4 regions of the Paenibacillus sp. SEL1 genome follow, and region 3 is predicted to be linked to each of the others. Evidence: riboswitches for the same ligand, from Rfam matches in the RefSeq annotation. Region 3 holds a riboswitch; each other region holds the start of a gene.
The links. Region 3 has a riboswitch for cyclic di-AMP ahead of ACYCSE_RS09830 (C40 family peptidase). Riboswitches for the same ligand answer to the same signal wherever they lie in the genome.

Region 1 (2,204 bases), 1.3 Mb from region 3:
TCGTCATAAAGCTGATTACCGTATTAAAAGCTAGTGATGCTTCCATATTACTGTTTCCCGCCGGATTACCGGGAAGCATTCCCTGTAAACGCAACAGCAAGTAGCTGATCGCCACAAGCACGGCATTCGTTGCAATGAAACTCATAACATACGTAGTCCAACGCATGCTCTCCAGCTTCTTCAATCCTACTATCTTATAAATCAGCTTTTCTGTTCCGCCAAAAATCCGATCCATCCGATTGGGTTCATTTGAGAATACATGATACATATAGGTGCCCACTGGCTTTACCAAGAGCAACAATATGACGATCACAATTCCAATTTGAAGCAGCTCCATCCTCTATTCCTCCTCCAAAATGCTCCTGCGTTTGGAACAACAGACCTGCTTCAGAGCACCAAACGTGTGCACACGTTTGCGAAAACCTGCTACCTATGATGCTTAATATTCATGATCTGTTGTTCCCGCCCGCTCTATCCCCCATAGCTGACTAGAACTTTTCAGGGTTCAGGAGTGCGTAGATTAAATACATAAACACAATAGCCGTAAGCCCAAGTATAACGATCATCCTCTTCGTCCTCCTTTAGAGGTCTGCGCATCACACCAGCGTACAAACAGCAGTATCACTCCATAACTCACAGCCATGACGAGCAGCATGTATATATCCATCATGTTTATACCCTCCGTATCGGTCCTCAGATCGCCATTCTTATTTCATCATAAAATCATAAAACAACTATGTTATAAGTGCTTATCCGTTCAGCAGAAAACCCACCTCTCCGTTCAATGTGTAGATCACATGGTCCGCTCCCAATCCTCGATAAATTCCTTGTGGATTACAGCCGTGCGTAATAACATAGATCGATTCCGATGTTAGCGGCCGACATATTTGCAGGAAACGGCAAGTCAGATTCAAGCTGTTCTCGAACAAATACACACTACCAATTTCTTTTTTTGGAAAATTCCATTTTCCCGCTTGCATGGTATTGATGCGGACAATGTGCTCCACACCCATTTTCTTGAGCTGTCGTTCCTCCTGGGCGCTATTCGTCAAAACTGCAAACGCCAATTTTTTGAAAATAAGCAATTTCACAAAACTTCTGCCCGCTTCATTCGGTGCAGTGACAATAATTAACCGACCTTCCATCAGTAGCTCCTCTCCCGGTATAAAAAGACAACAAAAAGAAACCGAAGGAAAAAGGCTTTCCTCCGGCTTCTTACATATCCATGATAAAATAAACCATGGCTGCACACGGCGGTTTGTTGCCTCTCCCTGTACGCTTACGAGGTTAGCTGTCGGATTCGGACGTGAGAGTCGCCCTATTTCTGGCACTTGACCGGAAAATTCACCCCATGGGACATACGGCAAGCCGTACAGTCTCGATTGGTTCCCCCGCTTTTGCAACTGCAAAATTCAGCGCTATAGACATTTCGTTGTTGCTTCATTCAAGTTAATTTGAAATTACGTCTTGAATCATACACCCGCGCATGGAAGACTGTAAAGCTCAACTGCGGGGTTATAAATCGGCCTTTAGAGCATAGAAGATTAATAATAACGCTTACAATGCAAATATGCTTCTCACAGCTCCTCCAATCTCTGTTTTTCATCCCTTTTTGAAAATGACAAGCATGTCAATATTGGCGTAGGGTAGAGCGTTTTGTCCTTTTTTTGTAAAAAGAGAAGAAAATACGCTATATGTACCAGCTAAACACCGATTGAACCCGCTTTTATAAGAAGAAACACCTTAATTCGCTCCATTTGCAGTGCGATTTACTATTTTGAACAAAATACGATTTTACAGCGGCTAAAGGCTTAATACAGCTTTTCCAGACTTGCAACCTTACTTTGAATTGCTTACAATTTAATTGCTGAATATTGAATAAGGAGAGATACTATGACCGTTTATGAATATGATGCGCAAACCCTGCAAGGGAAACCAATTCCGTTATCCACATATAAAGGGAATGTTCTGCTTATTGTGAACACAGCCAGCAAATGCGGGTTAACCCCCCAATACAAAGCGTTACAAGAGCTATATGACCAGTACCATGAACTGGGGCTCGAAATTTTGGGATTTCCCAGCAACCAATTCGCCAAACAAGAGCCAGGTTCCAGCGAGGAGATTTCCGAGTTTTGCCAGATCAATTATGGTGTTACCTTTCCGATGTTCACCAAGACAGATGTCAATGGCGATCAAGCGCACCC
Region 2 (2,204 bases), 1.3 Mb from region 3:
GGTCGTACTGTTGAAGTAGTTTTTCTCTAGATAAATAACCGTACAAATCTGTTTCGGCCTGATAGGTCACGACAGGCTCCTCAGGCTGTGATTCAGTATAGCCCAGCTCGGAGCGGGCGAAGTCCAATGCGTGTATGACCGCTTCTTGTTTGCTGATGACCTTTGCGTTCATTACTGATTCTGGACTCGGATTGCTAAGCGAGGGAATAAGCAATTGAAAGATAAAAAAGCAAATCAGGCCAATCCCGCCCAGCAAGCCTAATTTTTTGAAGTTGGCCGTGAGCACGACCGGTTTCCCGATAGGATTCATGAGTTTCCTCCTTAATCTGTAAATAAGAACATCCATTAAAGATATCATACTGCACAGGTTCCCGCCAACAGACAAGCGATATTCATGAAAATAGAGTGAAAGCACTTTAAAGTTCCAATAAAATTAGATAAGCTGCGATTAAACGATGCCCATTCGCAAAATAAAGCCAATTTCACGTTTTTTCGGCGAAATCGGTTTTGTGATCTGGATATAGAAGGATTATAATCTTGAGGCAATGCCTATGAAATACATAGGTAATGATATACAGTTGAGCCGAATTTCTATGGGAAAACGGGGGAACCATGTTACTGGGGTGAATTTTACAACCGATCCTGCTGGATCGGAAGTGTAAATAGGGCATACTGTGCTGCCCGAATCCGTCAGCTAACCTCGTAGGCTATGAGCAGGAACCAAGTCAGGCACTCGGTTTTCCGGTGTCTTTTTTTGTGCGTATAAAAGTGTTTGGATTGGTTAGACCGCTGCGGGTGCAGATTATTCTTCCGATTGCTGTTATCCCCGGATTTTTTTATTGTATACCCCCTTTAATGGTTAAAATCCGGAGATAAAGGCAAACGCTTCGCTTCTTCAGAACAATTCTGCCCCCTTCGCTACTGCTCGCCAATAGCACAGGGGGCCGAGTAGTGCTTGACATGCATTCTTCCTGTATTCAGGGAATGCTAATTATAGTTAACTAAGGTTTGGAAAAATCAAAAAATTCAGGGGCAACGACGATCGAAAGATCAAATGGAACGCGTAGCGAGCTTACACCGTATTAAATCACTGATTTATAGTTTTAAGGATTAGGAGAGAAGTGATGAATAGATGAATCCCAATGCAAGCTGGCTCCGGCTTTCTCCACCGCAGATATTCGTTGCGGGCTTTGCCATTATCATTCTAATAGGTAGTTTATTGTTAATGCTGCCGGTCTCCAATACAACAGGAAAGCCACTTGCGTTTATAGACGCTTTGTTTACTGCCGCCTCTGCGACCTGTGTAACCGGGCTTGTCGTAAAGGACACCGGGCTCTTTTTTACCACTTTTGGTCAAGTTGTCATCGTTGCGCTGATCCAAATCGGCGGTCTTGGCTTTATGACCATGGCTACCTTGATTGCACTGGTGTTCAAGCGTCGGATTTCCTTGCGGGAGCGTCTCATCTTGCAGGAAGCGATGAATCAGACTTCTGTAGAGGGAATTGTCGGGTTAATCCGTAAGGTATTACTGTACTCACTGGTTATTGAAGGCGTATGCGCTACGATATTCTCGGTTCGCTGGTCCTTTGATATGCCCGTAGGCAGGGCGATTTATTTTGGAATCTGGCATGCCATCTCCATGTTTAACAATGCTGGTTTTGATTTATTCGGTGAATTTCGCAGCTTGACAGGTTATGTATATGATCCGATTGTTAATTTTACCGCAATGTTTCTAATTATTTCTGGCGGCATTGGTTTTGTAGTGATGTCAGACCTGGCAGAATATCGCAAGCGCAAGAGACTGTCCTTGCATACCAAGGTGGTACTCAGCATGACGGGCGCTATGATTGTAGTCGGCACGCTCGTGATTTTTGTATTTGAGTTTACGAATCCAAGGACTCTTGGCTCGCTTGATTGGGGTGGTAAGCTACTGGGATCTTTATTCCAGTCCGTTACTCCCCGTACCGCAGGTGCCAATACGCTGGACATCGCAGGCTTGCGGCAGGCTACGCAGTTTTTTATCATCATACTCATGTTTATTGGGGCTTCCCCTGGCTCCACTGGAGGCGGGATTAAGACCACAACATTCGCCCTGCTCATTGGAGCAGTGATTTCGATGCTGCGGGGGCGGGAAGATATTGTACTGTTCAAGTACCGACTTGCGCAGGGACGAATTTACAAGGCTTTGACCATTACACTGCTGG
Region 3 (2,204 bases):
GGATATTGAGGCCGGCATGTGTTCCATCCTCCTTTTACACAGGTACTTCAATCATTAACAACAGATTGTAGACAAGTTGCAGAGGAATGGCAAGCGTGTTTATTTCATACCTAAGTCGGGTATACATTCAATAAGAAGGAATTACTGCTCATATGCTCCCCCAGCGGTGACGGTAAAACCGACGATGTTCGCTACAATTGAAACCTTTTGAGGTCTCAGTTCGTCAGTAAAGATAATAATTGCTGATGTTGTGGACATAAAAAACCGCAATTCGATTCCGGCCAGAATCAAATTGCGGCTAGGGTTAGCTTGCTGTGCGTTAGTTATTCTACGTTATCGTCATCAGGAATGTCTGAAGCTACTGAATGGTAAGCGTCTGTGCTCATAATTCTTTTTGCACCGACATAGCGGTTAGCGTAATAATTTTCGTTCAGTGAGCTAACTACTACACCACGTGAAGTCGAGGAGTGGGCAAATTTCCCTTCACCTACGAAGATACCTACATGGGAAATGCCTCTTCCTGTGGTGTTGAAGAACACCAGGTCCCCAGGTCTCATTTCATCGCGGGATACAGAAGATCCCATTTTGAATTGTGATCCAGATTGATGCGGAAGTTTAATTCCCAGTTTGTTGTATACGTACATTGTGAAGCCGGAGCAATCGAATCCCTCGAGTGTAGTGCCTCCGCTTCTGTAGTTCGTTCCTTTGGCATCTTGGATGACCTGGTCCATCTTAGAGTCTGCATATGCACTGCCGCCACCGAATGTAAAAGATGTAAAGGCAATGGCAAGACCCATAGCTGCGATCGTTAGCTTCTTCTTCAAAAAAAATATACCCCTTCCAATGCCTGCGAGGTTAGCTTAAGGATTCGGTAGAAGGTTCCCCTATGACCACTCTGTTGCGAGATCAATTCACCCAAACTGGTTCCCCCGCTTCCTAGGTGCCAGGAATTAGGCTTAACTTAAGATGTGCACCTTGGAGAGCAGTATTCACAATAACGTTATTTTTGAGATAAAGGTTACAATAAAGATTACAAAGTTGTTACTATCAGTTCACTGCGATTATTGTAACAAAGACGGCTGGCTTTGGCAAATGTTTCATTGCAAAAAGTTACAAAAAAAATCTGCTCCTAATGTCCCAGGAACAGATCTTGTTAACAGTATTCAGTTATATGTCGTTTGTGCGGGTATGAATCAAGGTTTTTCGACAGACGGAAATGAAGTAAAAAAACATAATGGCAGGGCTTAGCTTCTACTAGAGATATCGGTATGCCATAGTCTGTACTGCGAACTGATATGCCACAGCCTGACCAGACTAGTAACAAAATGATACGATTGCTGGAGAATGAGCGCCAGCATGCCAGTCCAAATCATCGCCACGGTGCCAAATAGACCGAAGACCAGCAGCACACAAGCACCGAGCAAAAGGGATATACCGACAGCTGGGAGGAGTTGGCGAAAGAAGGCGAGCAGGGACGATAGTATGGCGTGACCACCGACAGTACCCAGTTGCATATACAGGATGCACTGCCGAATGAACCATCCGTATGCCATCCATCCAATGACATAGGGCAATAAATGCAGCAGATAAGAGGAAGATTGAAGTGCTCCTGCTACAATAGGGTAGAGTCTCGGTACTACCCAAAAGGCGGGAAGCAGCAGCAGTCCCAACTCGATGGTGTAATACAACAGCGACGACATGCCATGGCGTTTCATACCCTTGAAAAAGGACAGGCTTTGCGGTTCAGTCGCATCGGTATGCAGACTTTGATATATTCCGGCTCTAATGAAGGGAGTGATCAGTATGCGTAGTACAGTCGCGCCTAGTAGTATCCACAAATACACATGTACTTCCCGGCTGTCCATCAGAGCAATCTGGCTCTCCATCCAAAATAAGGTCTGTCCCAGCTCGTTCTGACCCTGATCAGGATAACGGAGCAATAGCGGGATAACGGCAGACTGCACCAGCCGATAGAGAAACACCCCCCACAGTAGTCGATACAGAAATAAAATGATAACGATATAGAAACGTATGCGCACCAGCGCCCAGCCCTCTTTTATAACAGTCCGCATCTATAGACACCTCACCATGACAGACTTCCAAGCAGTGTCTCCAACAGCTTGGTTACACTTATACTCCAACGGGTTTGTTGCTTTTCGTCCAATTCGGCTTTTAGGCTATTGTTAATATGCTTGTTCTCCAGT
Region 4 (2,204 bases), 110 kb from region 3:
GCATCGGGTGTTTCGAAATCAAATTGGTCTGGCTCGTGAGCTCAAGATGCCTATTGTTATTCATAACCGGGATGCACATGAAGATATTGTTAAGATTTTGCGCGAGGAAAAAGCGAGTGAGATTGGTGGAGTCATGCACTCCTTTTCGGGTAGCTGGGAGACAGCCAAAATGGTGCTGGATATGGGATTTCACCTTTCCTTCGGTGGTCCAATAACGTTCAAAAATGCCAAGCAGCCAAAAGAGGTGCTCGCACAGGTGCCGCTGGACCGTCTGCTCATTGAAACTGATGCTCCCTATCTGACGCCTCATCCGTTTCGTGGGAAGCGAAATGAGTCTGCACATGTGAGACTGGTAGCAGAGGCTGCAGCCCAAATCAAAGGGATTACAGTGGAGGAATTAGTGTCAATAACGACCCGAAATGCCCTGGAACGATTTGACATTCAATGAAAAAGTGAAGAAATCGATCAAAATAAAGAGATAGACGAAGCTAATCATGAATTTGTTGCAGGAAACTCGAGAATATTACAATATTTTAACCGAATATTTTAAAAAATGTACTTGAAACCTGCTTTACAACATGCATAGAAACAGGATATCATCTTTTCAGTGAATTGTTGTTTGAATGTAAACATCAACAAGTCATTTCATGAACCAGTCTCGCTGAGTCCCTTTTACAGGGAACGGGGGAACCGATATGGCTTACAGTACGTCCGGCGTATGTGCAAGAAGGGAACGTCTCTTCCGCCAGCCGGCTCGACCTAAATTCTTTTCCCGGATGGGATTGAACAGGTGGAGGAGCCGTATTTCGATTTCTTTCTGGGTCTTCGGGGTGAATGTGAAGGCGACCGCCATGAGCGGTTGACCCAAGCTAGGGCGACTCTCTACGTCCGAACCCGACAGCTAACCCCGTAAGCGTAACAAGAGAGAAGCCATCTCGTGCATGAGTTTTCCCGCATATTCACACATGCCGGAAGCCACGAAAGAGCTCTCTAGTCTCTTTCTCTGGCTTTTTTTGTTGTGAATAAAAGAAAATCTGTCATCATACTGTGGTTAAACAGGGGAGGACAGCATGCCGCGAAGACGGGTACATGGTGCAGGACAGTCGTAGTTTGGGCTTGTCTTGTAGAAAATCTGTTATAGTCACGTCAAATCTCAACTATGTCTTACTCCAGACGGCGGGCTATGTAAGGAGGACGGAGGAAATGGGCATTTTCCAAAAAAAGGATACCCATGAGTCACGCTCATCCAGCATGTCTTACGTATTGCGTTGGAAGCAAGAGAATGTGCGCCAGGCTGCTTTGGTTGCTATTTTTCTAATCGCGCTAACGATTATGATTTCAATTCTGATGTACACGCAATCTAAAAAACAAGTCTTTTTTGTCATTGATGGCAAGGCGTCTGCGGTAGAAACCCGGGAATCCAAGCTTCAAGATTTGCTGAGCGAGCATTCCATTTCACTTCAGCCGCATGATACAGTTTCCATGCCGCTAAATGGAGCAATACAGGATGGCGATCGCGTAGTCATTAAACGTGCCAATCAGGTTAAAGTATCTTCAGGCAATGAGACGAAAAAGCTGTACACAACAGAAAATACAGTAGAAGGTGCCATTCGTACCTCGGGCTATAAATTATCATCAACGGATAAAGTTTATCCTGCGTTGGATGCCTCTGTTTCGTCTAACATGGACATAAAAATCGTCCGTGTGAAGAAACAGCAGGTCGAACAGAAAAAACAGGTGCCTTATCAGGTCATCAAAACGGCCGATCCGAGTCTTTATAAAGGCGATAATCGGGTCATTCAAAGCGGCAAATCGGGTGTGGTCGTCCAGCACGTTCAAAAGGTATATCATGATGGAAAATTGGTATCCAAACAGCTGGTTAACAAGGAAGTTGCACAGAACCGTGTGGATAAGGTCATTGCGGTAGGAACGAAGAAAAAACCGGTCGTTCTTGCTGCTTCCGTCGGTCCCAATGATGCGGTTAAGGCAACAACAGTTAGTTCGGGCAGTGCTGTCCGTAAAGCAGGCGTAAATTTTAAATATAGCAAAGTTTTACAAAATGTCTCCATGACGGCGTATTCCTCACAGGAGCCAGGTATCGGTACACGTACTGCATCCGGCGCACGTGTCACGGAAGGACGCACCATCGCGGTCGATCCGAGTGTAATTCCAATCGGCTGGTGGGTGTATATCGAAGGGGTGGG

Region 1: linked by a shared signal. The riboswitch ahead of ACYCSE_RS15705 (hypothetical protein) and the one ahead of ACYCSE_RS09830 (C40 family peptidase) in region 3 are both predicted to bind cyclic di-AMP.
Region 2: linked by a shared signal. The riboswitch ahead of ACYCSE_RS03870 (TrkH family potassium uptake protein) and the one ahead of ACYCSE_RS09830 (C40 family peptidase) in region 3 are both predicted to bind cyclic di-AMP.
Region 4: linked by a shared signal. The riboswitch ahead of ACYCSE_RS09415 (3D domain-containing protein) and the one ahead of ACYCSE_RS09830 (C40 family peptidase) in region 3 are both predicted to bind cyclic di-AMP.

Annotation. Positions count from the first base shown of each region.
Region 1 covers NZ_CM137723.1:3,441,532-3,443,735, reverse strand. The annotation lists gene kdpA (potassium-transporting ATPase subunit KdpA) at 1-337, opposite strand, end outside; gene ACYCSE_RS15705 (hypothetical protein) at 750-1,145, opposite strand; cyclic di-AMP (ydaO/yuaA leader) riboswitch at 1,261-1,428, opposite strand; gene ACYCSE_RS15700 (glutathione peroxidase) at 1,894-2,204, shown strand, end outside.
Region 2 covers NZ_CM137723.1:847,254-849,457, reverse strand. The annotation lists gene ACYCSE_RS03875 (CPBP family intramembrane glutamic endopeptidase) at 1-310, opposite strand, end outside; cyclic di-AMP (ydaO/yuaA leader) riboswitch at 572-724, shown strand; gene ACYCSE_RS03870 (TrkH family potassium uptake protein) at 1,133-2,204, shown strand, end outside.
Region 3 covers NZ_CM137723.1:2,147,313-2,149,516, forward strand. The annotation lists gene ACYCSE_RS09825 (GNAT family N-acetyltransferase) at 1-18, opposite strand, end outside; gene ACYCSE_RS09830 (C40 family peptidase) at 324-824, opposite strand; cyclic di-AMP (ydaO/yuaA leader) riboswitch at 830-967, opposite strand; gene ACYCSE_RS09835 (hypothetical protein) at 1,245-2,072, opposite strand; gene ACYCSE_RS09840 (M1 family metallopeptidase) at 2,084-2,204, opposite strand, start outside.
Region 4 covers NZ_CM137723.1:2,039,140-2,041,343, forward strand. The annotation lists gene ACYCSE_RS09410 (TatD family hydrolase) at 1-448, shown strand, start outside; cyclic di-AMP (ydaO/yuaA leader) riboswitch at 650-932, shown strand; gene ACYCSE_RS09415 (3D domain-containing protein) at 1,204-2,204, shown strand, end outside.